Regions from separate parts of the Priestia sp. Y58 genome, predicted to be linked through region 4. Evidence: riboswitches for the same ligand, from Rfam matches in the RefSeq annotation. Region 4 holds a riboswitch; each other region holds the start of a gene.
What was found. A riboswitch is a leader RNA that binds a small molecule or an ion and turns the genes downstream of it on or off. The one in region 4 is predicted to bind thiamine pyrophosphate.
Positions count from the first base shown of each region.

Region 1: another riboswitch for thiamine pyrophosphate. It lies ahead of MMB68_RS24180 (thiamine phosphate synthase); the one in region 4 lies ahead of MMB68_RS16590 (acetylornithine deacetylase).
Region 2: another riboswitch for thiamine pyrophosphate. It lies ahead of thiT (energy-coupled thiamine transporter ThiT); the one in region 4 lies ahead of MMB68_RS16590 (acetylornithine deacetylase).
Region 3: another riboswitch for thiamine pyrophosphate. It lies ahead of tenA (thiaminase II); the one in region 4 lies ahead of MMB68_RS16590 (acetylornithine deacetylase).

Region 1 covers NZ_JAKWFL010000011.1:72,694-80,205, reverse strand. Annotated here, with positions in the region: gene MMB68_RS24215 (hypothetical protein) at 29-226, opposite strand; gene gpmA (2,3-diphosphoglycerate-dependent phosphoglycerate mutase) at 408-1,133, shown strand; gene thiD (bifunctional hydroxymethylpyrimidine kinase/phosphomethylpyrimidine kinase) at 1,164-1,973, opposite strand; gene MMB68_RS24200 (thiazole biosynthesis adenylyltransferase ThiF) at 1,996-3,015, opposite strand; gene MMB68_RS24195 (thiazole synthase) at 3,012-3,779, opposite strand; gene thiS (sulfur carrier protein ThiS) at 3,785-3,988, opposite strand; gene thiO (glycine oxidase ThiO) at 3,985-5,112, opposite strand; gene MMB68_RS24180 (thiamine phosphate synthase) at 5,096-5,719, opposite strand; TPP riboswitch at 5,841-5,942, opposite strand; gene MMB68_RS24175 (hypothetical protein) at 6,101-6,316, opposite strand; gene crcB (fluoride efflux transporter CrcB) at 6,364-6,753, opposite strand; gene MMB68_RS24165 (fluoride efflux transporter FluC) at 6,754-7,152, opposite strand; gene MMB68_RS24160 (amino acid ABC transporter substrate-binding protein) at 7,494-7,512, shown strand, end outside.
Region 2 covers NZ_JAKWFL010000007.1:177,219-184,730, reverse strand. Annotated here, with positions in the region: gene MMB68_RS20875 (TcaA NTF2-like domain-containing protein) at 1-259, opposite strand, end outside; gene eat (ethanolamine permease) at 400-1,749, opposite strand; gene eutC (ethanolamine ammonia-lyase subunit EutC) at 1,771-2,484, opposite strand; gene MMB68_RS20860 (ethanolamine ammonia-lyase subunit EutB) at 2,499-3,869, opposite strand; gene MMB68_RS20855 (ethanolamine ammonia-lyase reactivating factor EutA) at 3,896-5,314, opposite strand; gene thiT (energy-coupled thiamine transporter ThiT) at 5,471-6,079, opposite strand; TPP riboswitch at 6,112-6,212, opposite strand; lysine riboswitch at 6,387-6,571, shown strand; gene MMB68_RS20845 (amino acid permease) at 6,674-7,512, shown strand, end outside.
Region 3 covers NZ_JAKWFL010000003.1:287,212-294,723, forward strand. Annotated here, with positions in the region: gene MMB68_RS11495 (helix-turn-helix domain-containing protein) at 1-277, opposite strand, end outside; gene MMB68_RS11500 (SDR family NAD(P)-dependent oxidoreductase) at 586-1,365, shown strand; gene MMB68_RS11505 (ArsR/SmtB family transcription factor) at 1,378-1,680, shown strand; gene MMB68_RS11510 (aldehyde dehydrogenase) at 1,694-3,094, shown strand; gene tenA (thiaminase II) at 3,123-3,812, opposite strand; TPP riboswitch at 3,909-4,007, opposite strand; gene MMB68_RS11520 (TspO/MBR family protein) at 4,234-4,980, shown strand; gene MMB68_RS11525 (hypothetical protein) at 5,283-5,465, shown strand; gene MMB68_RS11530 (sodium-dependent transporter) at 5,642-6,976, shown strand; gene MMB68_RS11535 (cell wall hydrolase) at 7,008-7,512, opposite strand, start outside.
Region 4 covers NZ_JAKWFL010000005.1:135,261-142,772, forward strand. Annotated here, with positions in the region: gene MMB68_RS16570 (ABC transporter substrate-binding protein) at 1-699, opposite strand, end outside; gene MMB68_RS16575 (ABC transporter permease) at 696-1,439, opposite strand; gene MMB68_RS16580 (ABC transporter ATP-binding protein) at 1,436-2,200, opposite strand; gene tenA (thiaminase II) at 2,193-2,864, opposite strand; gene MMB68_RS16590 (acetylornithine deacetylase) at 2,870-4,147, opposite strand; TPP riboswitch at 4,262-4,364, opposite strand; gene MMB68_RS16595 (MupG family TIM beta-alpha barrel fold protein) at 4,584-5,594, opposite strand; gene MMB68_RS16600 (PTS transporter subunit EIIC) at 5,591-6,952, opposite strand; gene MMB68_RS16605 (MurR/RpiR family transcriptional regulator) at 7,042-7,512, opposite strand, start outside.

The DNA of each region.
Region 1 (7,512 bases), on a different contig from region 4:
GAACTTTTCGTTTTCAAAACGAGAAGTTCTACATCCAGAAAATGCCAATTATAGCTAATCCACCTAGAACAAAACCTCCTATTTGACCAACGAGAGCCGGTGTCAAAACAGGCTTTCCTTTTTCTTTCTCTAATGCGCTAATATCAAGCTTCATCTGATACATTTCTTCTTTTAAATCTTCAACCTGGTCGTGCAGCGCTTGAATCTGACGTTCTTGGTCACTCATCGACTATCTTCCCTTCCCTTTTTTATTTTTATCATATGCGTAAAAAAGTTAAAGCTTTACTTTTCAGCATCACTTTTTCTAAATGATAAAAACTCCTTTCCCTGGCTTTAGGATAAAAAACTCTTTCCTTCTCATAATAAAAAAGAATAGAGTCCTTAGTCACTGTTGAAAGGAGAACAAGATGATAAAACTTGTGTTGATTCGGCACGGACAAAGCGTGTGGAATCTGGAAAATAAATTTACAGGCTGGACGGATGTAGATCTTTCTAAAAATGGATTGCAAGAAGCGCGAGAAGCTGGAAAAGTGCTAAAGAAAAACGAATATACTTTTGATATTGCCTATACTTCTGTTTTAAAACGATCCATTCGCACTCTGTGGATTGTCTTACATCAAATGGACTTCATGTGGATTCCTGTATACAAATCTTGGAGATTGAACGAACGGCACTACGGGGCTCTTCAAGGTTTGAACAAAGAAGAAACCGCAAAAAAATTTGGAGAAGAACAAGTACATTTGTGGAGAAGGTCGATGAACGAACGTCCTCCTGCTTTAAAGACAACAGATATTCGCTATGAGGCTTCCAACCCTAAGTATAAAGAATTAGCTAAGGGACAATTTCCTGTAACGGAAAACTTAGCTGATACAGAAAAGCGGGTTCTAGAATATTGGAACGAAACTATTGCTCCTTCTATTAAAGCTGGCAAAAGAGTTATTATTTCCGCTCACGGTAATACGATTAGAGCTCTGATGCAGTATTTGGATAACATTTCGCCTGATGGCATTGCGAACTTGAATATTCCGACAAGCGTGCCGCTTGTGTATGAGCTTGATGATAATTTAAAACCTATTAGACATTATTATTTAGGCATCGACGGAGAGATTCCTACACATATTCCTTCTTCATAAAAAACGTGCCTAGATTGTAGGCACGTTTTTTTATATGTTTGAACGAAAGTATTTTCTATACGCCCAGTGATTAGTAGGACCGTGTCCGGAACCAATTTCAAGCGTATGCTTAATCGCATAGTGAACAAAATCCGAGGCGGTTTGAACTGCTTCAACCACGCTTTTGCCTTTCGCTAGTTCAGCCGTGACGCAAGCAGCAAACGTGCATCCCGTTCCGTGTGTATGCTTTGTATCCATCTTTTCATGCTTAATTTTAACGTACGTATGACCATCATACACTAAATCAATCATCTCTTGATGTGTTTGATCGTGTCCGCCTTTAATCACTACATGTTTTACACCTAGCGCATGCATCTGTTTTGCTGCTTCTTTTCGGTCTTCAATCGTGTGAATTTCTTTGCCTGTGATGACTTTTGCCTCAGGTATGTTCGGCGTAATGACTTCACAAAGAGGCAATAATTCTTTTAGAGCCTGTACGGCTTCTCTTTGAAGAAGAGACTGACCGCCTTTTGCAATCATAACGGGATCAACTACAACATTTTGCAGTCCGTACTGTTTGATTTTACGAGCCACTGCGTAAATAATATCAGCACTGAACAACATACCTGTCTTCACTGCATTAGGAAATAAGTCAGTGGCAATTGAATCTAACTGCGTTTCAACTGCTTCTACTTCTAAAGGATAAACTCCTTGAACGCCAACTGTATTTTGTGCAGTCACAGCTGTAATAACAGACATGCCAAAAACGTCACGCTCTTGAAATGTTTTTAAATCAGCTTGAATGCCTGCTCCTCCACCGCTGTCTGATCCAGCAATGGTTAATGCTTTTGGTACTGTCATGCTTGAAACCTCCATCTCTTTCTTACCCAATATACCGATGATAAAGTGACTTTGCTTCTACTATATCATTTGTTCCATGGACAAAGACGCGCCCATCTTGAAACATAACTAAACGGTAATCATCTACATAAAAAGAAAGCAGATACGGATTTTGTTCAATTTTATATCCTTTTTCTTTTAATCGTTCACCTAAAGACTGCAGCGGCTGCTTAGCTGATTTGCCCGGACGGATTTGTACCGTGTTTCTTCCGCATAGCACAGCTGTTTTCGTTTGATTTTCATATTGTAAAAAGGGATACGTTTGTTCACCGCCGCATGAGCGGCAAGCAGATTTGCGAAACACGTTCACATTGATGCTCGTATACTCATTTTTCCATACGTCAAACGAAACAAGTTCCCTCCTGAGCGCATTCCAGTCTCCGACTAATATTTTTAACACTTCTGTTACTTGATGAGCGACTACCATTTGTACAGCAGGACTAATAATCCCCACTGTATCACATGTCAACCCTCCAAGCGGTACAGATTCAAGCAAACAGGATAAACACGGTGTTTCACTTGGTATGATAGTATAACTAATTCCATAACTTCCTACACAAGCTCCGTAAATCCAAGGAATATCATATTTTTGTGATAAATCATTCATTACAAGGCGTGTGTCAAAATTATCGGTCGCATCAATCATAACATCTACCCCCTCAACAAGCTGTTCTAAAACTTGAGGGGTACCGTCTGCTACGTGCGCTTCTACTTTTACATCATGATTAATATCGTGAAGCCTTTTTTTAGCAGCAATTGCTTTTGGAATTCTTTTATCAGCATCTTTTTCACTATATAATTGCTGACGCTGAAGGTTGCTCCACTCTACATAGTCCCGGTCAATGAGCGTTATTTTCTTTACCCCCGCTCGCGCAAGGGCCTCGGCGTTCCCTGTTCCAAGAGCACCTGCTCCTACAATCAGAACATGCTTTTCTTGAATTAGCTGCTGTCCGCCTTTTCCAATAGGTTGAAACAGTTCTTGGCGGGAATAACGATTAATCAACCGATACTCATCCCTTCTGTTGGACTGCTTGCCGTGGCATATTGTTTCTTTTCAATACGTCCTGCTTCAAATGCTGCTCTTCCTGCCTCAATCGCTAGCTTCATAGCACGAGCCATTTTCACAGGATCTTTTGCTCCTGAAACAGCTGTATTTAATAACACACCATCTGCTCCTAGCTCCATAGCTTGAGCTGCGTCTGAAGCCGTTCCAATACCTGCATCTACAATTACTGGAACAGTTGATTGTTCAATGATAAAACGCATGTTCAACGGATTGATAATACCTTGACCTGAACCGATAGGCGAAGCTCCTGGCATAATGGCATGTACGCCTAACTCCTCTAAACGACGCGCAAGTAAAACATCATCTGATGTGTAAGGTAAAACGGTAAAGCCCTCTTTTAACAGTTCTTCACTAGCTTTTAATGTTTCAACTGGATCAGGAAGAAGCGTCTTATCACATCCAATTACTTCTACTTTCACCATGTCACAAAGTCCAGAAGCCTTTGCTAATTTAGCAATACGTACGGCCTCTTCTGCATTTTTTGCTCCAGCAGTGTTAGGCAAAAGAGTGAAACGCTTCACATCAAGCGCTTCTAGTAAATTAGGCTGATTTTGATCAAAAATATCCATTCGTCTAACAGCAAATGTTAAAATTTCTGTTTCCGACTCTTCTACCGCTTGACGCTGAGTCGTAAAGTCCGGAAATTTTCCTGTTCCTAATAATAAACGTGAATTAAATGTATATTGTCCAATTTTTAACATACTCTTCATCCTCCTCCTACAAATGAAACGACTTCTAACGCATCTCCATCTTTTAAACTTGCATCACTATGTTCTTCTTTTTGTAAAATATTCTTGTTTAGCTCAACAATTACCACTCGTTCGTGCAGGTTCTGAGCCTGCAACAAGTGCTGAACCGTTTCAATTTCATCTCCAACAGTAACGGTCTTACCATTAATGATTAGATTCAATGAACTCCCTCCATTACTCTAGTTAGCTGAAATGATGTAAAAAATGAATGATTCGGCTTTTTCCCTAACAAAGCATCAGCCATAATTTTTCCAGTTGCAGCACTTAATAAAATACCGTTTCGGTAGTGGCCAAACGCCATGTGTAGATTCGCTATTTCAGGATGCTCTCCTAAATAAGGCCAGCCATCATTTGTTTGTGGACGAAGACCTGCCCATGCTTTTTCAAATGTGGCTTCTTTAATAGCCGGCAGAAGCGCAGAAGCTTTATTCAGCAAAAATTGAATACCTTGTGCAGAAACCGTCTTGGTAAAGTCATGCTTTAGCTTAGTTGCCCCTATTACGATTCTTCCACCAGTCTTTGGCACTAAGTAAAAACCTTCATCTAAAAAAATCGTTTTAGAAAGCAGCGGCTTATGACTTTGCAGAGCAATACACTCCCCTTTTACAGGAAACACCTGACCTAAATGTTCAGAAGAAATAAAGCGTTTAGCCCATGAGCCTGCTGCAATAACTACTTTTTCTCCATAAAAAGAGCCTTTGGACGTCTGTATACCTTTTACTGTTTCATTTTCCATAATAAGAGAATGAACGTCACAGTATTCAAATACATCTGCTCCGTGATACAAGGCTCCATGAGCAAGAGCTTGCGTTAACTTAGCTGGAGCTAGCTGGCCGTCCCCCGGTATTGTAATGGCTCCGTATATGTCTGGAGAGAGCCCGGGTTCTAACAAACGCGCTTCTTTTACATCGATCCATCTTACATGTTCATCCCACCGGTGGTGCTGAGCGGCTTTTTTCTTTAATACGTGTGCATCTTCTTCTGTTACAGCGACTTTTAATAAGCCTTTTTGAATGAGCTCTACGTCGATGGCCGTTTTTTCTTTTAGTTCCTTCACCAGCTCAGGAAACATGCTTCGGCTCTTAATAGCAAGGTCTAAAAGAGGACCTTCTTCATCAATTTCAGCTTGGGCACCTAAAATACCAGCGGCTGCACTTGAAGCTTCACAACCAATTTGATTGCGCTCAAGAATGGCCACTGATGCTCCTTGTTTTGACAAATGATAAGCGATAGAAGAGCTGATTATGCCTCCTCCGACTAACAGTACATCATAATGCTGCTTCATTTTCTCCACCTCCAGATGTCCATATATGAGAATATTGTTTAATCGCTTCAAGGGGATTTTGCGCAAGCATGGCACCAGACATCACAGCTATACCGTGTGCTCCTGTTTGCAGTACCTCTTTGGCATTTCCAGGTGTAATCCCACCAATCGCAATAACTGGTATCTCCACAGCGTCTACTACTTCTTTTAGCGCTGCTATCCCTCGACTTTTTAATCCTTTTTTTGAATGAGTTGAATAAATATGTCCGTATAGAATATAATGAGCGCCATCTTTTTCAGCTTCTAGAGCTTCTTCCACAGAGTGAACTGATTTTCCGACAATAAGAGAAGGAAATGCGTCTCTAACACACGAAACATCTAAACTATGATAGGCAAGCTGTACGCCTTTTGCTTTTAAAGCATGCGCTACATCAACTCGGTCATTTACAATAATTTTAGAGAGACAAAATGGCAGGCTTTCTAGCAAACATTGAATCTGCTTTGCCGTTTTCTTTTTTTCTCTAATATGAATGGCACCCGCAAAAGGCTCAATAGCCGTTAAAATGTCTCGAACCTCTTCAATTGGCTGCTTATCTGTTGTAATGACATGAAATTTAGGAATATCCATATGATCGAAACCTTTCCTTTCAGAATAAAGAGAAATTTCAATCACTTCATCTTGTGTAGAGGGCTTTATTACATACAAAAAACCACTCTACAACGTAGAGTGGTTAGCATGTATCGTTATGTAAACATGATCGCCACTTCCCTACGCTGGTACAAACCAGATCAGGTTCAAAGGGTCCGAAATACATTCGTCTCAGCTTCAAAAAGCTCCCCTAGTGATTGCTATTTATTGATTTTGTTTTTGCACTTAAAATTATAACACAACTAGATGTAAATACAATATCTCTTTATGCTCTTACGGCTCTCTTCCTTTTATAGATGTATCTTTTAAGCTTCTTTACTAAGAGGCCCGGCGCACCACATCATTCTGCTTTTTATATGGTTAGTAATCGGTATAGTCGTCAAATTCTTCTTTGTCTTTTTCCTTTTTCCGATCCCATATAAACAGCAGGAGTAACATAATAAAAGTTAGAATATAAAAACCGTAAAAAATAAATGCCGCCACAACATTTATAAATAAAAATAAAAAACCGATGATCTGACCTGCAACAGCTACAATCAACAAAATGTATTTCCAAACTTCTGCTTTTCTATCCATTCTCTACTTCTCCGTCTTTTTGTTTTTCCCTACTAGAAACGTTCTCTTTACTTAAATAAAAACGTTCCTGCCAGTAAACCGACTGTAAATAAACCAACTGTTCCAAATGCTGAAATCCCCACGTACGCCAACATTTTCCGATAAGATTTTTCTCGAATTAACTGCACGGTTTCCACACTAAACGTTGAAAAAGTGGTAAAAGCCCCGAAAAAACCAATGCCGATCATTAGAAATATTGAATCATTATAAGCATGACTCGGAACCTTTCCATAATAACTACCGTAAAAAAGACCAAGGCCAAACGCACCAAGCAAGTTAACAAACAGCATTGATACTGGAAAAGGAGGATTTGAAACTGTTTTTGTAACCTTTAATCCCAAAAGATAACGGCATATGCCTCCAGCTGCCCCCCCAAGTGCCAAGCTCACTATGCTCATTTACTTCACCTCATGTACTTTTACTAAATTTTTCCCTGCCGCTTCACCGCATAGATAGCCTGCTAAGGCAAGAAGGATTCCACCTACTAAAGAGACAATGACATAAATGGCTCCCCAAAATAAATGGTGCTGTGTGAGGGAAATGACGTCTCCTGCAAACGTTGAATACGTGGTAAAACCGCCGCATAAGCCCACGCCTAGTCCAAGCTTGATCCATTCCTTTGGCTGTTTCCATGCAAAAAATCCCGTTAATAGTCCTAATATGAAGCTACCTAATAGGTTTTCAATTACTGTTCCTATTGGATACCCCGTATATAATAAGGAAAGATTTAGAAAATAACGTGCATATGTACCAGCGATAGCACCAAAAGCAATTGAGATTAAGTTTATGGCTTTCATCATATCGCTCCGTTTCATAAATTCTTCTTTAAGTGTACCATAAGGAATTTATTTCTACCTTAACATTTAACTATATGTTTATTGCACCAAAAGTCATGAAAAAATGAAAGAGAAAATCGTCGCATGAAACTTCCTTTTTCCTCCTCAAATCTCCCTTAAAAATCCACTTAATCCAAATTTTAAAATCTTTCTGTATCCTTATGACAAACCGTGTATAGAAGGTATATTTCCCTTATTTTAAGTCACATTAATCGTATAAGTTTTTTTTGTTGACTTTTGCTGTGTTCTTGTTTAGTATCACAGAGTATCATTTCCTATCAGAATACTAGGGGGTTTAGAAAATGAAGAAATTTGCTGCAC
Region 2 (7,512 bases), on a different contig from region 4:
AGTTTTGATCAACTGCTTTTCCAAACGCTGAAAAGTAATCAGTCATCCAGGCTGTAATAAATTTTCCGCTCATTGCTTCTTTATTTAAATCAATCGATTGAATGCTTTCCACTTGTGTTTTTGGTTCGTTTAGTACTTTTTTTGCATCTTTTTCTACTATCATTGTATTTCCGTCTTTTATTGTCTCTTCTTGCTGACAGGCTGATAACAGAATAGATGAAACAACCGTGATAATGATTGTATTACGTTTGTTCATCATAATTGCCCCTTCTTTGTCTAATATAAATGTATGTATAATCTTCCAACAAACAGACCTAGTATATCATTCTACAAAAAAACGCTCAACCCTTTAATTTCACAAGAAAAACGGCTTGCCTTTACAGCGAGCCGTTTTTCTTCTTATTTAATAGACGCTTCTTGATATGAATTGGCTGCTTCTTTTTTAAGCTGTCTAGAACCATAAAAGACATAGTAAATAATTGAAAGAAGGAAAATTCCAAGAATCACATACATTAAAGGTAGAGAAACACCAAACAGCATTAAATTTGTTGTAAGAACACTGTATTTTATAATGCTGTATAAGCATAGAATCCCTAATACTAAGGCAACGCTTGGCACTACCGGGTATTTCACTTTAAAAGGACGGGATAGATTAGGTTCTTTTTTGCGTAAAATAAAAAGAGAAACTAAACTGATGCAGTACATCATCATTGCTCCGAACACGGATAAGATAATAAGTGCATTGGCAAACGTTGCAGATCCTGCACAAATCACGCCAATTGCTCCCGGAATCAACAAACCGCCGACAGGAACTCCTTTTTTATTCGTTTTAGCAAGAAATTTAGGGAAGTAACCATCTCGTGCAAGTGCATAGGTTTGTCTTGAAAATCCCATGATGATTCCATTTAAACTAGCAATCAATCCGAATAATCCAATAATAGCAACCACGGTTGAAATGCCGTTTCCGTATACAGAAGACAGTGCCTGCGGAAGTGGATAATCGGCTAGTTTCCCGCTTCCTCCGCCAAGTCCTGCTGTTACAAATAGTGTAAACAAGGTTGCGGTTGCTAGAGTAATAATCGCTCCAATAAACCCTTTAGGGATATTTTTCTTAGGATTTTCCACTTCTTCTGCTGCCATCGCTCCGCCTTCTATTGCCAGATAAAACCAAACAGCAAATGGAATAGCTGCTAATACCCCCGTTGGACCATTAATAAATGAGTGGTCATTAAAAATATTCGATGTTTGTACATGAGGCAAACCAGCTACATAAAAAATAGATAAACCAATTAGTGCAACAATGGTAGCTGTAAGCTCAATCACCGCTACTTCTTTTACCCCGATTAAATTTAATAAAACAAAGAAAATAAAAGCGCCTACCGTTGCATATACAGGGTTAACGGCTGGAATAAGGAAGTGTAGGTATGCTCCTGTTGAGACCGCAATAGCAGGAGGAGCAAAAATAAATTCAAGCAAGCATGCAATTCCTGCGATATATCCCCCAAAAGGTCCAAGTGCTCTTCTTGCATAAGCTGAAGGCCCACCGGCTTGTGGGATAGACGTTGAAAGCTCTGCATAACTGAACATAAACGTTGTGTAAAACACGGTTACAATTAAGGTTGCAATTGCAAGTCCGATAATCCCGCCTTGTTCAAACCCGTAATTCCACCCAAAGTATTGTCCTGAAATAACCATGCCTACTGAAATAGCCCATAAATGAATAGGTTTTAATTGTTTTTGTAACGCCATATCTTCTCCTCCTTTTGATGTTTAGACAATAAGATGTACACCACTTGTTTGCTGCTTGATCATTTTGTCAATCATGGTACCGATATGCGCGGCTGCCTCAATAGGGGGCGTTCCTCTTTTATGAATATTAGAAATAACCATACGGTCAGACTCCTTTTTACCTTTTCTAGGTTCATAACACATGTAAGCACTCATTGATTCAGCACTGACCAGCCCAGGTCGCTCTCCAATCAATAGCACAAGTGCTTTTGGCTTTATGATCTCGCCAATTTCATCCATACACGCAACTCGTCCCCCTTTTACAAAAAATGAAGTTCCGATACGAAGTCCATATGACTGCAAGGAGTCAATTAAAGCTGGATACACGTCGCTTATGTTTTCTTCGATCGCCTTGGCGCTCAGTCCATCCGAGACTACTACTTGTACATCAGGCTGCTGTACGCAGTTTTTAAAAATTTCTTTCTTAGCGTTATCTGCTAATAACCTTCCTTGATCCGGCCGTTTTAAATAATGTTCTTTTGACTCCACTCGTGTATTCACAGAGAAAAGGTCAAACTCGGCTAAGGTATGTTCTGAAACTGCTCCATATACAGAGTCTACGGCTGCAGCATGATCCGTGCGAAAAGATAAAACGTCTTTTGTTAGCGGCCTTGTTCCTGTACGGCCGACACCTATGCGGGCAGGGGTAAATTGTTTAAGTGTTTCTAGCGGATCTCGATTTGACATTGGTATCATAGTAAGCACCTTCCTTAAATCAAATTCATAAAAATAGTTGGATCTCCAGCTCTTGATGTAAAGCGTCCGTTTTCCATAATACGCTGTTCTTCAAGCCACTTTTGAAATAACGGCGTTGGGGTACGGCCAAGTACATTACGTACTGTTGCGATGTCATGATAACTAAGAGACTGGTAGTTTAGCATGCAGTCATCAGCCATGGGCACTCCTATGACAAAGTTCACTCCAGCTGTTCCCAGAAGCATACTTAAATTATCCATGTCATTTTGATCAGCATCCATGTGGTTGGTGTAACATACGTCTACTCCCATAGGCAGGCCGTGCATTTTGCCCATAAAATGATCTTCTAACCCAGCTCGTAGAACTTGTTTGCTGTTATATAAATATTCAGGTCCAATAAATCCAACAACCGTATTAACTAAGAAAGGCTTATAGTGACGAGCTAAGCCGTAACATCTAGCTTCAAGCGTTACTTGATCAATATTATAGTGAGCTTCCGATGACAGTTCAGAACCTTGTCCTGTTTCGAAATACCAGCGGTTCGGACCTTTTGCCGTCCCTTTTTCATGAATTAGCGCTGTCGCTTCATCAAGCATAGACAGTGAAATTCCAAATGAATCATTACCGGCTTCTGTGCCTGCCAAACTTTGAAAAATCAAGTCAGCAGATGCTCCTTTTTCAATTGCTCTCATCTGACTCGTCACATGTGACAACACACAGTTTTGAGTCGGGATTGCCCATTCATTGATTATATTTTTTGTTTCATTCAAAAGCGCGTAGATATTATCCGTTGTGTCAATAACAGGGTTAATTCCGATAACCGCATCTCCAATTCCATAGCTTAACGCTTCATATAGAGATGCTCTCATTCCCTTTAAGTTATCTGAAGGATGATTAGGCTGGGCTCGAGAAGCCAATACTCCTTTTTGGCCGATAGTCGTTTGACAAGTAGTTTGCACTTCTATCTTGGCAGCTCCTTGAATTAAATCTAAATTGGACATGATTTTAGTAGCTGCCGCAATCATTTCGCTGCTTAATCCTTTGCTAAGTGCAAGAAGGTCTTCTCCGCTATGCTGATCGGATAAAATGTATTCTCTTAAATCTCCTACTGTCCAATTTTTAATAATGTCGTAAACCGATGAATCAATCTGACTTTCGATTAATGCCGAGACGTTGTCTTCATCTGCGCTGAGCAGCGGGTAATTTCGAATATCAGCAAGTGTGATATCCGCTAGAACTTGCTTTGCTGCCATTCGTTCTTTCATTGATTCAGCGCTAACTCCCGCTAGCTGATCTCCAGAACGCTCTTCGTTTGCTTTGGCCATAATTTCTTTTAAGCTATAAAATGAAAATGTTTCTCCTAACAATCGTGTAGTTTTAAACATCTTTTCCTCCTTAGATATTTAATAGATTATGATGAAAAAGCGAGCGTTTTAACGGAAACGGAGATCGCCTCTCCAGCTACTGGTAACCCTAGATCAATGTAATCTCCGTGTGTAAAATCAATTTGATCTAAACAAATAATTTCTAACTCTTTGCTCTGTTTAGCTAATGCTTGTCCTAAGGCTTTTGCAATATCTTGTTCGCATAGAACAACGAGGCACTTAGCTCCCTTAAAACAAGCAATAAATTCAGCGCTTATTACTTTTGCTAATTCTTGAAGCATCTTATAGCTGCAGTAAGGAAAATGAGATAAAGCAATAGCAGCGGGGGGATCTTCTGCACTGAAAATAGTTGAAGCCTGCATACATGACGCCCGAGCTCTTTCTTGAAACAGCTGCGGATTCCACGTCTCTTCTTGCTGAACGGGTATCTCTATAATCGGAATATTTTTTAGCGGCAGCCGCTTCGACCCAATGTATACGGTTGATCCGCTAACTTCTGTATTTTGCATACCAGCACCAATTACAGTAGCGCGCGTTGTCTCAGCGGCTTGAGATACTTGGATGGATTGAAAATGATATGCTAGAAGCGGACCAATGTCTCCGTGTATGGCCACTTCTTTCACGGTTTTTGGCATTTGCTTCTCCATCATTGCTCCTACTCCTCCTGAAATCATAATTGTTTCTGGTTGGATAGAAGATCTTGTATGAGGAGAAACGAGCAGCGAAGAGGTTTGAATTAGTGCTCTTACATAATTCACGGTTTCTTCAGCTAGTAATTGACAGATAGACGAGAGTTTTTCAAATGTTGCTTTTTCACCTTCTCGCAGTGTTAAAGAATTATTTTTTAAAAATTCAGTTAAATAAGGTGAAACGTAGGTAACAAAGCCGTCTGAATTCAGCCGAATTAATCTTCCACCTACATGCAGCGTAAACGTTTCGATCACTTTTCCGTTTTGACATAAAGCGATGTTAGCGGTGCCTCCTCCTACATCAATATTGGCAATTACTGCATTTGTTTCAGCGGAATGTTGGATTGCTCCTGATCCTTTTGCCGCCAATATTCCTTCCAAGTCAGCACCGGCTGTTGCAACAACAAAATCTCCAGCATGTTCGGCTAGATAGTGAACGATAGTTTCTGCATTTTGCTTTCTAGCAGTTTCTCCTGTGATGATCACAGCGCCCGCCTCCACTTGATCTAAGGAGATTTCTGCATTTTTGTACTCTTGTTCTAGTAGTACCGTTAATCGTTGAACATCGATTTCAACCTCGTTTAACATAGGTGTGGTATAGATAGAACTTGCATACGTTACGCGACGATCAATAATTTGACAGCCTGGCAGCGTAAACTGATTTTGTTGATTTGCTATTAACAGCTTGCTTACAATCAGTTTTGTTGTGCTTGTTCCAATATCTAAACCTATGCTCGTGATCCATTTCTGTAGCATGCTATCAATCCTTTATCTCGTTTGAATATGTTGACTATCATAAAACAGTTTTTTGAATATTTCACTAACTATGTTATCAAACCTGACACACTTTTGTGTAAACAAAGGTGACAAATGACAAAAAAGACTAAATCTTGGTAGATTTAGTCTTTTTTCTTATGATGAATGTGATTTAGTTACAATCATTCTTGATGCCGATGGAATTAACAATGAAAGAATGACTAAGCAGGCTATTAGTGACCCTACCATTGAAATACCGTTCATTGAAAAAGAATACCACAGAGCGGACATACCTTTTGGTGCGTACGATCCCCAGAAAATAATACCAGCAATAAAGTGCCAGAAATAACGTGCGAAGCTTCCGATAATAAGGGATAAAACAATCAAAACAAAAGCTTTTGATCTGTTATTGGTAGCTAAATTTGTTTTAATAGATTGTGAAAAAATACCTCCAAAACCTATAAAAGCAAAAGCCACAATATATTCAATAAATGTTTGTAGCGCTGTTAAAATATAAGCCGTTCCTGTCGCTAACTGCAAAAGCCCCCATAATAGACCAGATAGAGCCCCGCCTTTTACTCCCCAGCGAAAGCACATAATAAAAATGGGCACCATGGAGAACGAAATACTTACAGCCGTTGCAATCTTAATGGAAGGCAAAAGGTCAAGTAGAAGTGCCAATGCTGCAAAAATAGCTATTTCAATTTTAGCCTGTAAAGGTAATGCTTTATTCACGTTTCTCACTCCTGTTTTTGAATCATTCATATCAAACGGTTTACACAGGAGTAAGCAAATATATGCTACTATTCCCACATTCCTACGCTAGCGTTAACTAACAGGTTCTAAGGGTCTGAACATTTCGTTCACTCTCAGCACGGCGGCTCCCCCTGTGGTACGTTTGGATATTTATGTAGTATAAAGACAATGTTTATTATACCATATGTAACAAAATAGATTCGAGAGATTTCAAAGATGTTTCTATTTTCTGAATCTATTTTTTATAATGACAATCGTTTTAGTATTTGTTATACTTCTTTTATGTCAATTGAATATAAAAAACCCTCATCCTAATCGATGAGGTAGAGGTCGCAGTTTTTAATAGTAAAGTAACGGAAATGCAGAGAACATTGAGGATGTTGCTTGAAAGGAAAAATTGCCGAAGTTTAGATCACTTCTCGGTTGATTTAAGCTGGGGCTGTCTCCGAACAGGAACAGAACTGTCACATCATGCGAGTGATGTGAAGAGCTATCTTCACGGAAGGTTGACGCGGTTTTCAGATTTAAAAGCGCGCACATATACTGCGGGCTTTTTTTATGTTATCCCGTCTCTTTCCGTACATTCGAAAGGAGTATTTATCTATGCAAGAGCAGCAAGAATTAAAACGTGGGTTGAAATCTCGCCACTTAACGATGATTTCATTAGGAGGAGCCATTGGAACCGGCTTATTCCTAGCAAGTGGTGGAGCAATTCACACAGCAGGACCTGGGGGAGCGCTTTTAGCTTACGCTATCATTGGCGTCATGGTTTACTTTTTGATGACCAGCCTAGCAGAGCTCGCAGCTTATATGCCTGAAGCTGGTTCATTTAGTACGTATGCGTCTCGTTTTGTAGATCCATCCTTTGGTTTCGCTCTCGGCTGGAACTACTGGTATAACTGGGCTATTACGATTGCAGCTGAATTATCCGCTGGAGCCCTTATTATGAAATTTTGGTTCCCAAACTCTTCTTCTATTTTATGGAGTGCCCTGTTTTTATTAATTATGTTTGGGCTTAACTACCTTTCTGTAAAAGGATTTGGTGAATCTGAATTTTGGTTTTCGTTAATTAAAGTAGTAACGGTTATCATCTTTTTAGTTATTGGTATTATGATGATTTTTGGTATCTTTAACAATGAAGCACCAGGTTTTAAAAACTTCACGCTTGGTGATGGACCGATTCACGGTGGATTCTTTACTGTACTAGGTATTTTTATGGCTGCTGGTTTTTCATTCCAAGGAACAGAGTTGCTTGGAGTCGCGGCTGGAGAAAGTGAAGATCCCGAAAAAACGGTTCCTCGCGCAGTTAAACAAGTCTTCTGGCGCATCTTGTTATTTTATATTTTAGCTATTTTTGTTATTGGAATGCTTATTCCATACACAGCGGATTCATTAGCAAGTGATGATGTGCGGGTAAGTCCGTTTACTCTAATATTCGAACG
Region 3 (7,512 bases), on a different contig from region 4:
AAACCGCTGCCTCTGATTCCATCACTAAATGTTCCTGCTCTTCTTGTTCCTTTATCAGCAGCTGAACATATTCTTTGACTTCATCTAACGTACATTGTTCATCAAACAGCTGTTTAATATCATTAAATAATTCAATTTGTTCCTCTGTATAGACACGGGCCCCATCTACTCGTTCAATTGTTAAATAGCTGCCCAATAATTTTTCCCATTGTTTTAGCGTTTTCTTCTCTACCTCTAATTGATCACTTACTTTTTTAATTGTATATGTCTCCATCATTTTTCATTTCCTCCCTTATCTATTTTCATCCAACTATGTAATGGATTATTTGTTGTATGTTGTATTCACCATATCTTCACTTGTTTTCCTGCTAGGTGACAAAGGTTGTCAAAACTAGACGACATTAGCCTTCTATGTAAAGAAAACGCATATTTTGTAAAAAAATGTACAGAAATACGCAAATGGAAAAAAAGGAAAACATAAAAGAAAAGAAGAGTATAGAAAACAGTTGACGGGAAAAAATGAATCCTATAAGATAAGTTTAAATGTTTAAGTTCTTGAACATATAAACATAAGGAGTGAACACTATGTCACAGCATTATGCGCTCATCACCGGTGCGTCCGGAGGAATAGGTGAAGAGTTAGCTTATCAATTCGCAAAGGATGGGTATCCTGTAATTTTAGTTGCCAGAAGCGCTGATAAACTAACAGCGATTGGAGAGAATTTAAAATCTACTTATAATATTGACGTGATAACGTTTATTAAGGATTTATCAAGAGAAGAAGAGATACAGTCACTATATGAAGAACTTAAAAATAAAAAAATGCACGTTGACTATTTAGTGAATAATGCTGGTTTTGGACTATACGGCAAATTTATTGAAACAGCTTTAGACGACGAGTTAAACATGATTGACTTAAATATCCGATCATTAACTCATTTAACAAAATTATTTTTACCGGATATGGTTAGACGAAATCACGGTAAAATTTTAAACATTGCGTCCGTTGCTGCATTTATGCCGGGTCCGCTTATGACGGTGTATTATGCAACAAAAGCGTACGTATTGTCTTTCACAGAGGCCCTTGAAAATGAATTAAAAGGTACCAATGTAACGGTAAGCGCTCTATGCCCGGGTCCAACTAAAACTGGTTTTAGCGACCGCGCCCAGCTAAGCAACTCCAAGCTTTTTCAAAGCGGTGCAATGGATGTAGAAACAGTTGTTAAAGTTGGCTATAAAAAATTTATGAAAGGGCAGACGGTTATCGTACCAGGAGTGCAGTTTCGTCTCGCCACGTTCATCCCGCGCTTTGTACCAAGAAAGTGGCTTACATCCGTTGTCCGAAGAACACAAGAAATTAAATAAAGGGGAATCTATATGAGTGAAAAAGCAGTCGAGTTATTTCGTGCCAGCATTCCTATTTTTCAGGCGCTAAGTGATTCAGCAAGACAAGATATTATTTTGCTGCTCGCCGAAAAAGAGCCTTTAACCGTAAATGAAATTGCAAATGAGTCTACGCTATCAAGACCGGCAATTTCTCATCATTTAAAAATTTTACGCGATCAAAAGCTTGTGCAAATTGAGCAAAAAGGGACGCAGAGATATTATTCACTAGCTTTAAGTGAGGCAGTTGAGCTATTAAAAAGCTTGCTTGCTACAGTTGAAGCCGAATGTTTATAGGGAGATGAAAGTGATGAACCACGAGCGATTTTATATCACAGATGAAACGGTCATTGAACATATTGTCTCTACACAAAAGCAGTATTTCTATGCGCAAAAGACAAAGAGTATCAACAGCCGTATTCAAGCGCTGAATAAGCTAAGAGACGCAGTCAAACAAAACGAGCAGAGAATTATGGATGCTTTAAAACAAGATTTAAATAAATCTGAAGTAGAGGCCTACACGTCGGAAATTGGGATTTTACTAGAGGAAATTCGATTTACGCTTAAACATCTAGCAAAATGGATGAAGCCTAAAAAAGTAAAAACCGCTTTAACACATGTGGGCTCTAAAGGGAAAATTGTTCCTGAACCGTATGGAGTCGCGTTAATTATTGCTCCGTGGAACTATCCGTTTCAATTAGCACTGTCTCCTTTAGTAGGAGCGATTGCGGCTGGAAACACGGCAATTATAAAACCTTCTGAATTAACGCCTAGCGTATCTCGCGTTATACAAGAATTACTGGCTGAAGCTTTTGACCCAGCATTTGTGACGGTGGTTGAAGGGGCTGTAGATACGACAAGTCTGCTTTTAAAACAGCCCCTTGATTATATTTTCTTTACGGGAAGTGTAAATGTAGGGAAAATTATTATGCAAGAAGCAGGGAAGCAGCTTATTCCCGTCACGCTTGAGCTAGGCGGAAAAAGTCCGTGCATTGTACATGAAGACGCAAACCTAGATCTTGCAGCGAAGCGAATTATGTTTGGGAAAGGGATGAATGCAGGCCAAACGTGCGTTGCTCCTGATTATTTGCTTGTGCATAAAAAGGTAAAAGCGCAGCTTGTAGAAAAACTTCGCAAAGCAATTTCTCAATTTTACGGTAACAATCCGCTTGAAAGCGACCGCTACGGCCGTATTGTCAGTGAGCGCCATTTTACTCGGCTAGTTGAGTTTTTAAAAGACGGAAATGCTATAGTTGGAGGCGGGTACAATAAAAACACGCTAACAATAGAACCTACGTTGTTAAGTGAAGTAAGCTGGACATCAGATGTTATGCAAGAAGAAATCTTTGGGCCTATTCTTCCTATGATTGAATATGAAACACTAGACGAAGTCATTCATAAAGTTCAAGAAAAAGCTAAGCCGTTAGCTCTTTACTTATTTACAGAAAGTGAAGATGTGCAAAACGTCATAACGGAGCGCCTTTCATTTGGAGGAGGCTGTATAAACGATACGCTTATGCATATCGCTACGCCATATTTGCCGTTTGGCGGAGTAGGAGAGAGCGGCACGGGTCAATATCATGGAAAAGACAGCTTCCGGACATTTTCTCATTTTAAAAGCATGCTGTCTCAAACAACCAAGTTTGATTTGTCATTCCGCTATCCTTCGGAAAAACAAAGCTTGAAAATGATCAAAAAATTACTGAAATAAAAAAGCCTCCTGACAGGAGGCTTTTTCGTTATTTTGAAAGTGAAAGCTGAGAAAGCGGCCATTTTTCTTGGGTATATGCCATTTCCCAAAATAAATACTCCAGTTCACAGCTTTTGATGAAGTGGTCTTTCATACGGTTACGTTCTTCTTCAGTCGCTTGTTCGGCGAGTTCATCAAGCTTGTTACAAAACCATTGTGTTGTGCCATTCATTTCTTCATTATTATAAAACTGAATCCATTCATAAAAAGGGTGAGAAGGAGATGGATTTACTTGTTCTGTAATGCGCTGGCCAATTTCAACGTACGTCCATGGGCATGGAAGAAGCACTGCAATGATTTCCGCTAAGCTACCTGTGTGCGCAACACTTGTCATATGGTTAATGTAGTGGCTAGCCGTCGGTGAAAGCGTCTCAGTGTGAAGATCTTCATAACGTACGCCTGCTACTTCACAAAAATTATTGTGAGGGTGTACTTCACTATGTAATACCGTAGAAATGCCGGCATTAAAGGCTTCCATTTCAGTACGCGTGCGGCATTTTGTTAAAGCAGCGCCGTAAATGCGAACAAATGCTGTTAAGTATTCGTAGTCTTGAGAAACGTAGTGAATCAGCGCTTCTTTTGGCACGTTTCCTTCAGCAATTCCTTTAATAAAAGGATGGTTAAAAATGGCTTCGTAAATATAGTTTGCTTCTTGTCTTAATTGAGATGAAAATGACATCAAAATCCTCCTTTAATATGAGGAAGTCACAAACAAGCACATAAAGGAAATAAAAAACACTCCGTTTATAAACGGAGTGGCAAAGGACAGTAAAAAAACTGAACATTGCCACTTTCCTACGCTGGTATGAGCCAGATCAGGTTCAAAGGGATCAAGAAAACTTGTCTCAGCCGGTGGGCACCCCTAGTGGACTTCCTATTAATCTATGTTTAACTTACCATATATTCTGAAAAATAGAAAGAGTTATAGGAAAATGTGCGCTAACCGTTTTTATTTTTTAAAGAGGAAATTTCTTAAAGCTATTTTTAATCATTTTTGTTTAAAAATGCATATTTTTAGGGAAGAAGAGGTATTAATGAAGGGAAGAGCCGTTTTCGTCTCCGAAACATTCCCATATAAATAGAAGAAAGGAGAGAACAAAATGGCGAAATTTCGTTTGTATGCTATATTAAATGCAGTAGGCTTGGCTATTACACTGCTTGTGAATTATTTAGCAAATGCCATTCCAATAGGAGGCAAAACAACGGGGGAAGCTTCTGCGCAAGTTCCTACCTTGTTTACACCAGCGGGCTATGCCTTTGCTATCTGGGGCGTTATTTATTTGTTATTAACCATTTGGGTTATACGCCAATTTTTTGCAAGAGAAGATCAAAAGGAAATATATGCACGTATCGGCATTTGGTTTTTTCTAAACTGTTTGTTAAATAGTGCGTGGATCTTTATTTTCCAAAACGATTACTATAAGTTATCCCTTTTAGTTATGCTCTTTATTTTAGGCACATTAATGATTGTGTATTCCATTATTCAGCATTCTCGGATGACGACATGGTTTATGCGTCTGCCGATTTCGCTTTATATTGGATGGATTTCTGTTGCGACTATTGTCAATGTGTTTGTTGTATTTCAAGCAAATGGAATACAGCACTTGCTTGGCCTGAGCGAGTTAGCATGGACGGTTATTATGCTGCTGGTAGGAGCTGTGCTAGGCATTATGTTTACATTAAAAAACCGAGACGCTGTTTATCCGCTTGTTTTTATTTGGGCTTATATTGCCATTGCAGTGAAGCAAAGTGGAAATCAGCCAATTGTCATTACTGTCATCATTTCGGTTGTTTTACTAGCAATTGCCATTATTGTGGGACTGATTAAACGCTATAGACGCTTTTAAAAAGAAGCTCTAGCTTTTGTAAGCTAGAGCTTTTTATGATGCTCTTTTGATTGTAAAAAAGCAGCTGTAAAAGCAATTAAGCTAATTAAAATACCAAAAGGAACAACAATTGGTACGAATGATAAAATAAATGTCATAAGTATAACCTCCATGTTGCATCGGTGTATAATGAAAAATTCAACTTTTTTAAATTGAAGTTCCGCTATTATAGTATGCTAGGCTTTATGTTTGGAGCCTATATGTTTAGAAATAAACGAAAAAGGCAACATACGTTACATACAGGTTATATAGGAGGAGTTAAAATGGAAACATATTTAGTCGCTTACACAGATAAAGATGATATGGAATATAAACAAGTGACGTGCGAGAGTTATGAAGATGCAGAGCGTACGGTCCTTCGTTTAGAGAGAGAAGGGCATATGCATATTGAAGAAATTTCAACTCAAGAAGCCTACCGTGGAGATGAATCATCGTACAGAGAATAAATTTTGAATAGAAATACCAACCTTAAAATGAAGAAGCAGCTGCTTCTTCATTTTTTCTATTCTATATAGATATCGTTTTATAGAAAAAAGTAAAACGGGAATGATTTTCTTCTGCATTTATGGTACAGTACTAATCAGGTGAGTTTTGAGTTTAGAAGAGGAGAGAGTAACATTATATGAGTAAAGGAAATCAGTGGTCTTCACGCCTCGGTTTTATTTTAGCATCTGCTGGGGCAGCAATTGGTCTAGGAGCGATATGGAAGTTTCCATACGTAACGGGAACCAGTGGCGGTGGAGCATTTTTTGCGTTGTTTATTTTATTTACGATTTTTATTGGATTGCCGCTTCTGTTGGCAGAATTTATCATTGGAAGACATACGGGAAAAGAAGCGATTAGTGCTTATAAGGCAATTGCTCCAAAATCCGCTTGGGTATGGATTGGCAGGCTCGGAGTACTCAGCTGTGTCGTTTTGCTTTCCTTTTACAGCGTCGTTGGCGGCTGGGTGATTTTATATACGATTATGAGCATAACCGGTATGCTAAGCGGAAAAGAGTACGGCCCGTTGTTCAATGCCGTCATTAGCCAACCTTATGTGGTATTAGGTGCACAGGCGCTGTTTTTATTAATTACAGTGTTTGTTATTTCAAAAGGCGTACAAAAAGGAATAGAGCGTGCTAATAAATACATGATGCCGCTGTTATTTATCTGTTTTATCATTATCGTGGTGCGTTCTTTAACATTAGACGGAGCAATGGACGGAGTAAAGTTCTTTTTAAAACCGGATTTTTCAGCCATTACAGGGTCATCTGTTCTCTATGCGCTCGGTCAGTCGTTTTTCTCGCTTTGCGTGGGATTATCCTGCATGGTGACATATAGCTCTTATTTAGGGAAAAAAGTAAGCTTGACGCGTTCAGCTGGCACTATTGCTATTTTGAACTTGTTTGTTTCGCTGCTGGCGGGCTTGGCTATTTTTCCAGCCGTTTTTTCGTTTGGATTAAAGCCAACTGAAGGACCTGGACTTTTGTTTGTGGTCTTGCCAACAGTATTTGAGAAAATGCCGTTTGGTACCGTCTTTTTAGCACTGTTTTTAATTTTATTTCTATTTGCTACGCTTACGTCTGCTTTTTCACTGCTGGAAATTATCGTAGCTGCTTTAACCAAAGACGATCAGACAAAACGAACTCGCTACGCTTCTTTATCAGGGATTCTTGTGTTTGTGGTAGGTATCCCATCAGCACTTTCGTTTGGTGTACTAAAACATGTCTCACTTTTTGGCAGAAGTATATTTGACGTAGCTGACTTTTTTGTGAGCAACTTAATGCTGCCTCTTGGAAGTCTAGCCATTGCGATTTTTGTGACATTTAAAATGAAAAAAGAAGCCGTGTATGAAGAGTTTATTTCAGGAAGTACAAAAGGTGCTAAATTATTCAACGCATGGTTCTTTCTAGTTAAATACGTATTGCCTATTATTATTATAGCTGTTCTATTAAGCTTACTTGTTGCATATTAAAAAAAAGCACTCATCTGAGTGCTTTTTTTGTTTATTTTGCAAAAACGTGATTTCCGATTGTAGTCGTAACCTGTTTTTGACGAAGCCATTGGTCGCTTGTTTTATCTGGATTAAAGAAGAATAACGAACCTTTTCCTTGACCTCTAAAAGCTAGTGCTTCATTTACAGCTTTTTTTGCTTCAGCATCCGCTGCTTTATTAATTTCACCGTTTTGTACAGGTGTAAACTGTGTACCTTGATAAATCACATCATGAATAGAGTCTGGGAAAGAATCGCTATCCACGCGGTTTAAGACAACTGTTGCTACAGCCACTTTGCCAGCGTAAGGTTCGCCTTTTGCTTCCGCTTGTACAAGGCGAGCTAACAATTCTTTATCACTTTCGCTAATAGAGTTAGGGATTGTTAATGTTTCATTTGCATTAATAGAGTCGGTAGATTTGTGATTTGCTTCTTTTAACTGTTCAACCGTAACGCCGTATTCAGCGCCAATCTTGTAAAGAGTCTCTCCGGCTTTTACGCGATGGGTTGTTTCAGCG
Region 4 (7,512 bases):
CCACGTTTGATCCCCAGTAACTGCCACTAGCTCATAGTACGATGGTACGCCGTAATCCGAAGGATCAATGTCAACTGTTTTGTATCCTTTTTTGTGAAGCAATGGTACTTCGTGATTAATATATGCCCCTATTACGGCATCTACTTTTTTACTAATCAGCGATGAATTTAACTCAAATCCTACGTCTACTAATTTTACCTTATTCGGATCTCCTCCATCGCTTTTTACCATTTTCTTTAGAATAGATTCACTTAATGGTGTTCCGCTGTAGCCTACTACTTTTCCTTCTAAATCTTTAGGACGCTTAATACCGCTATCTTTCAATGCCACAACTCGGTTTAGCGGAGATCTTACGATCGCTCCCACCGACTTTACCGGCACATCTTCATTTGCTCGTGCCATTGCTACATCAGGCTGATAATAAAGGCCGAGCGTAACTTTCCCCGCAGCTGCTAAATTAAGCGAGTCCGTTGGATTAGCAGGAAACTGTACTTTTACGTTCAGCCCTTCTTTTTTAAAATATCCTTTTTCTTGTGCAGCGTAAATGAAGCTGTGCACTGCATTTGGGTACCAATCAAGCATAATTGTAACGTCTTTTAATTTTTTACTTTCACCAGCTTTATTTTCCTTGTTCTGACCGCAAGCAGCGAGCATCAAAACAAGCAGCAGGCTTAACCCAATCGCAAACCATTTTTTCATTCTGTTTTCCTCCACTTTAATGAACGTTTTTCGAAACCTACTACAATAATAAAGAATAAAATACCAAGCGCAGATAAAATCACAATTGGTGCAAATACACCAGCTGCATCAAACTGTGTCATCATGCGACGACTGAAATATCCTAAGCCTGCTTGCGCACCTAACCATTCCCCAATGGCAGCACCTATTATACTAAAGGTAACCGCTACTTTGAGCCCTGAATAAAAATGAGGCAGTGCAGAAGGAATGTTCAACTTAAAGAAAATATCTTTTTTTGTTGCTCCCATCGTTAGCATGAGTTCTTTTAACTCTTTGTTTGTGGAACGAAGCCCATCAAACGTGCTAACCGTAATAGGAAAAAAAGTAATTAATACGGTCACAATCACTTTGCTCCAAATGGAGTAGCCAAACCACAGAACAAATACAGGAGCTATGGCAATGGTCGGAATCATTTGAGATGCAATAATAAGCGGATAAAAAGCACGCTCAATAAGCGGACTCCAATTCATCCATACAGCCAGCATAACTCCCAGCACCACGGATATAATCAGCCCAATTACAACAATAGATAGCGTAGCTGGCAAATGTTTAAACAATAAATCCATTCGCAAATCCCAAAGCTTTGTTAAAATACCAGTGGGCGTTGGTAAAATAAACGGATAGTTTACAATGCGTGCTCCAATTTCCCAAGCAGCCAGCAAAATGACGACTAAAATCACTGAAGCCCCGTATTTTTTCATGTGTTCACCTTCGATCTTAGCTGTTCAATTAAATAATCCTTCACATCAAGCACTCGCTGTTGATTCAGATCTTTTTGCGTTCGAGGTCTGCTAAGCGGCACTTGAATTTCTTCAAGATAACTTACCGGCTTGTCTGAAAAGATAAAAATGCGATCTGATAAAAAAAGCGCTTCATTGACGTCATGAGTGATAAATAAGATGCTATGCTTACGCTTTTGCCATTGGTCAAGCAGCCATTCCTGCATCGATAAACGCGTGATTGCATCAAGTGCACTAAAAGGCTCATCTAAAAGCAGCACGTTAGAACCGCTTAATACCGTCCGCAGAAAAGAAACGCGCTGCTTCATCCCTCCGGATAAATCACTTGGAAAACGGTTTTCATACCCTTTTAGGCCAAACTCTTCAAGCAGCTGAGACACTTGCTGATGAGCACTTGCTTTTGACACATTGTGAAGCTCAAGCGGCAGCGCTGCATTGTCTAGAATCGTACGCCACGGAAGCAGCAAATCTTGCTGCGGCATGTAGCCTACTTTTCCTAGTCGCTTTTCATAAGACTTTCCGTTAATCACGATATCGCCTTCACTCTGCTGTTCAAGACCCGTAATGAGACGAAACAACGTACTTTTTCCAGATCCGCTCGCTCCAACGATACTGACAAACTCGCCTTCTTTCACGTCTAAGTTTAATGATTTTAAAATCGCTTGATCACCATTTTTGTACGTAAAACTGACGTTTTGAAAAGATAACACAGAGTTATTCATGAATTGGCCACATCGCTTCGTTATAAGCCATATCCCAGAACATATACTCAAAACGCGTCGTATTTAAGAAAATTTCTTCGAGCTTTTCTAACTCCGCTTCTGATTTGTCTTCAGTAAGTGAGTCAAATAAGTTTATACACCACGTCGCAAGTTCTCCAAATTCTTCTGAGCTGTACATTTCAATCCACTCGCGGTAAAACTCATTGTTAGCTCCAGGCTTTTCACTGAGTTCTTTTCCTATTTCCCAGTAGCTCCACATACAAGGCAAAAGAGCCGCCACTAATTCAGCTAATGTTCCGCTTTGACCAACGTGTAGCATATAATGTGTGTATGCAAGCGTTGTAGGAGATGGCTGCGCTTTTTCTAATTCTTTTTCGCTGATTTCAAATTTCTTGGCATACTCACGGTGAAGGCTCATTTCTTCATTTAACGTAGAATCTAAAAGGCCTGCAAATTTCCCCATCGTTTGAAGATCGGTAGCTTTCATGGCTCCAATTGCAAATAACTTGGCATAATCAATTAGGTAAAGGTAATCTTGAATCATGTAAAAGCGAAACTTTTCCTTTTCAAGCGTTCCGTCTCCCATTCCCTGTACGAAGGGATGATTATGATTTTGACGCCAAATAGGCTGCAGCTTTTCGTATAATCGTTCACTAAATTTCATGATGTTCACTCCTTATGCGTATGCAGCCACGTATAAATGAACTGCACCATCACTTTTGTATATTGAACAAGCTGATTAATATCTAATTGTTCGTTCACAGCATGTGCATTTGCTAAATTTCCCGGACCGTAAATAGCCGCCGGAATTCCCGCATCAGCTAGCCATCCCCCGTCTGTTACGCTAGTTGACACATCAATTGGAGGCTTTTTCCCTTCCATTTGTTCATGAGTATTTGCAAGCAGCTGCACTCCTCCATGATTTTCATCAATTTCTAATGACGGAAAGATTTCTCCTCTGTCTTCGATCATTGATGTGCCTCCCCATTCAAAGGTTGGCAGATTATCTTTTAACCATGGATCCGCTTTTGCAATAGCTAAAATGTATTCTTCCACTTCTTTTGATACTTGGTCGTACGATTCATTGGGATAATAGTGAACGGTGATCCACAGCCTGCATTCATCTGCAATAAAAGCAGCATGTCTTCCGCCTTCGATTACTGCTGGATTAATCGTATTTGTCCCTGGCAAAAATCCTGGATAGCTCTTTGTAACAGCCCAGTGACGCTCCAATTCTTGCAGCCCTCCAATCACTTTTGCCATCTTTTCAATAGCGCTTGCGGCTAAAAGCCCTCCTCCAGCATGAATCATACTTCGGCGTGTACCGTCATGATAGGTTTTACTACTTTTTATCGTAATCCATCCCGTGATCACTCCGCCTTGACCTTGAATATGCAAATCACTTGTATCCGCTACAAGCGCAAAGTCAGCTGTATACCCTTTCTGACAGCATTGCAGCGTACCTGCCTCTCCTACTTCTTCTCCTACAACGGATTCAAAAATCAAGTCTCCCGGCAGCTTGATTCCTGCTTCCGTTAAAAGCTGAACTGCAAACAACGCTCCTGCCAAGCCGCCTTTCATATCAGCAACTCCGCGTCCGATGATTTTATTGTCTTTCACGACAGCTTCAAACGGATCTGTTTCCCATTTTTCATTTTCTTGTACCTCAGCAACATCCATATGACCGTTAATAATCAGGCTTTGATAGTCAGCTGATTTTTGTCCTTTTAACGTACCCACTACGATGGGGTCGTTAGAATATAAGTCCCACATATCAATGGAGAAACCGCAGTTTTTAAGAAAATTCGCTACGTGCAGCTGCGCTTCATGAGAATTTCGTGCAGGAGGCGCTGGCGTTTTATACGAAACAAGCGTTGTTAATAACTGGATTAACTCTCCTTTGCGCTCCTCTACCTGTTTGACAAGCAAATCAATTGTTTCTTCCATGTATGACACCTTCCTTTACGCATAAAAAAACACTTCTTTCGCAGGAAAGAAGTGTTTTTGTTTATGTACACAAAATTATTATAACGAGTTCGTAAGGAAATCCCATACAAAACATGCATTACAATACCTCTTTCCTACGCTAGTATTACCTAGTTCAGGTTATAAGGGTTAAGACTTCTCGTCTCTCTCAGCTTCGAAAGCACCCCTAGTGGTGTTGTATCTCTATGAAATTAATCTATTATCATATGTTTACCTGTAATAGTTTTATCATAGTAAAGCGTTTTATTCAATAGAAAGGTTCATGATAGGGTAATGAAAATAGTTTCCTTTTTAGTAAAATAAAAAGCACACACCTTTTTCAAGCAGTGTGTGCTCTTTGTTTTTATAAACTTACTAGTTAGCTATCAGCTTCTTTAAAAATACACGATTTTTCCATTTAGACAGGAATAAGCTCAAGTTTTTGACCCGATCTCACTAACGAAAGCAGTTCATGATCTTCTTCTATCACATGCCCAATCACGTTAACATTAGCATTTGCAGGCAAATTCTTTTTAGCTATTTGAACCTCTCCTCTGTAACGTCCGTAGCCATCATTGTCCATTGTAATTGCTCCGATTCCGCGCTCGACTGTATGATATGGCGGCACTGGTTCTACAGATCGTGTATCCACCAAACGCAGAACGTCTCTTGATATATCCGGACGCACGCTGTACGTTCCCTGTATATGAGGTGAACGAATGCGTAGCGGAATAATGCGGTTTTCTTGATATTGAACTAAACGTTTTAATAAACTTGAACTGGCGTATGGATCTCCAATATAAACCTCCGTTACTCCGCATCCGTATAAATCTACTGCAGAGGTAAAAGGACATTTATTACGGTCTTTTTCTCTAGTAGGAAGACCTTGATAAATAGGACCTCTTTTTTCGCCTTCTCCAGGAATATAAGCACACACTGGAATACGAAGTTCATTGAATAAATCTGTCTGCTGTTGAAAAAACGTTTCTTCAAGCCCTGTTTCAGGCCGCGGATAAAAATTATGCCAAGCAAGCAGCTGATGATGATGAAGGCCTGCAGATAACAGCGCTTCTATTTCTTGTTTTGACAATGTACTTGCATTAAGGGCAATATAAAACTCATCCGCAAGTAAAATCGTTTCTTCTACGCTAAAGCCATCGTCTAGTCTAATACCTGATACGCCAAGTGAAGATAGAGTCATAAGGCTTTCGATACCCAAATGAAACGGTGTATGCTTGGATACATCTGCATACACGCTTATTCCACAATCTCTAGACACATGAAGCAATTCTTTTGCCCGTTCAGCCAAATCTCCTTTTTCCTCTGGAATGTGAAGTGAAGTGAATGCGCGTGTAACGCCGCATTCACTCGCTTCTACTAACCTTTGTTTGGCATCTCTATCGTTCAAATAAAACGAAATGCCAATCATTCAAACTCCCTCGCCATTTCATCGTTAAATCCAAAGAAATAGGTACAAATAAAGCCTGCTGCGTAAGCAATAACTAATCCAAGTAAATAAAGAAGAATTTGATGCGCATGAACTAAAAACGTAAGCGGCAAACCTGATACTCCCACTGCTACAGTTGCAATATGGAAGTGCGCCTGAAACGCTCCGCCGATTCCAGCTCCAAGACAAGCGGTTAAGAATGGCCGCCCTAAAGGAAGTGTGACTCCAAAAATAAGCGGCTCTCCGATTCCGAGCAGTCCTGAAGGAAGTGCGCCTCCAATTGCTCGCTTTAAACGTTTTTTCTTTGTTTTGATATAAATAGCAAAAGCTGCACCGACCTGACCGGCTCCGCCCATTGCTAGTATAGGAAGAAGCGGATCATCTCCAATTGAATTGATAAGCTCTAAATGAACAGGAGTAAGGCCTTGATGCAGTCCCGTAATGACGAGCGGCAAGAACGTTGCCCCTAAAACAAAGCCTGCTACAACTCCTCCCACCTCTAAAACTCCTAAAAGACCTTTTGTGATTCCGTCTGAAATCAAGCCGCCGATTGGCATGAATACCACATACGTAATAATTCCTGTAATTAACACCGTAACGGTTGGTGTAATAATAATATCCAGTGACTGAGGGACAAATTTACGTACTCGTTTTTCTAACATGGCCATAAAGATTGCTGCAAGCAACACGCCTATTAAACCACCCCGCCCCGGCAGAAGTGCTTCCCCAAAAGGTTTAATATCAGCTACGGCAGGATTAATGACTAAAATACCGGCTAAGCCTCCTAGAGCTGGCGAACCTCCAAACTCTTTTGCGGCATTAATACCTACTAAAATACCAAGATAAGCAAATAAACCGCTTCCGATAACGGTTAAAAGAATAGCAATCTGTGAATCCGCCGGAAGCCACTTCGCTTGCACAGCTGCTTTTGTCACTCCAGTAATAAGTCCAGATGCTACAAGAGCAGGTATCAACGGAATAAAAATACTTGCAATTCGGCGAAGCAAGAGCTTAAACGGAGTTGCATTTTTTTCTTTTAGCTCCGATTTTCGCTGTGCTGCACGATTTTCTAAGTTAATACCGCCGGATTCATCAATTAACTTTCCAAACTCCTCTGTTACTTTGTTCACTTTGCCGGGACCAATAATGATTTGCAGCGTCTCTTCTTCCACTAACCCGAGCACGCCTTCAAGTTTTCGTATATCTGCTTTTTTAACGATTGAATCATCTTTTACAGTCACGCGCAGCCGCGTCATACAATGCGTATACGCTTCAATATTGGATGCTCCCCCAAGCATCTCCAAAACAGCCTTTGCTAATTGATGATTATCTAAAGACATGTTAATCCCCCTTTGTATTTTCCTCTTAGATGGATACGCCACTGAGGAAACAGACCACAAAATCCCCTTTTTGCAATCGCTTTCTTTTTTTATTTTTTATCTTTCAAAAACTGAATGGCATCTCTTGTTTTGTCAATATACTCAATCGTCTGGTCGTACTGCTGCGCTGCAATACTTAAAAATAAAACATCAATCACATAAAGCTGGGCTAAACGAGACGATGTAGCTGCGCTTCGAAACGGCGCTTCTTGAGAATAAGACGTATACAAACAAATATCTGCTAAAGACGAAACGGTAGACTGTCCGTACTTAGTTAAGCTAATCGTCTTTACTCCGCGATTTTTAGCTAAAGATAAGACATTGCTTACTTCAGGGGTCTCCCCTGAAAAAGAGATGCCCACAACTACATCGTCTTTACTTGCATTTGCGATGAGTGTAGCTGCTAGATGGCTATCTGCAAAAGCCGTCGCATTTTTATTAATTCGAAGAAATTTTTGTTGCGCATCCATAGCAATAATATGTGAAGCACCGATTCCAAAAAAATGAATGTTTTTGGCTTC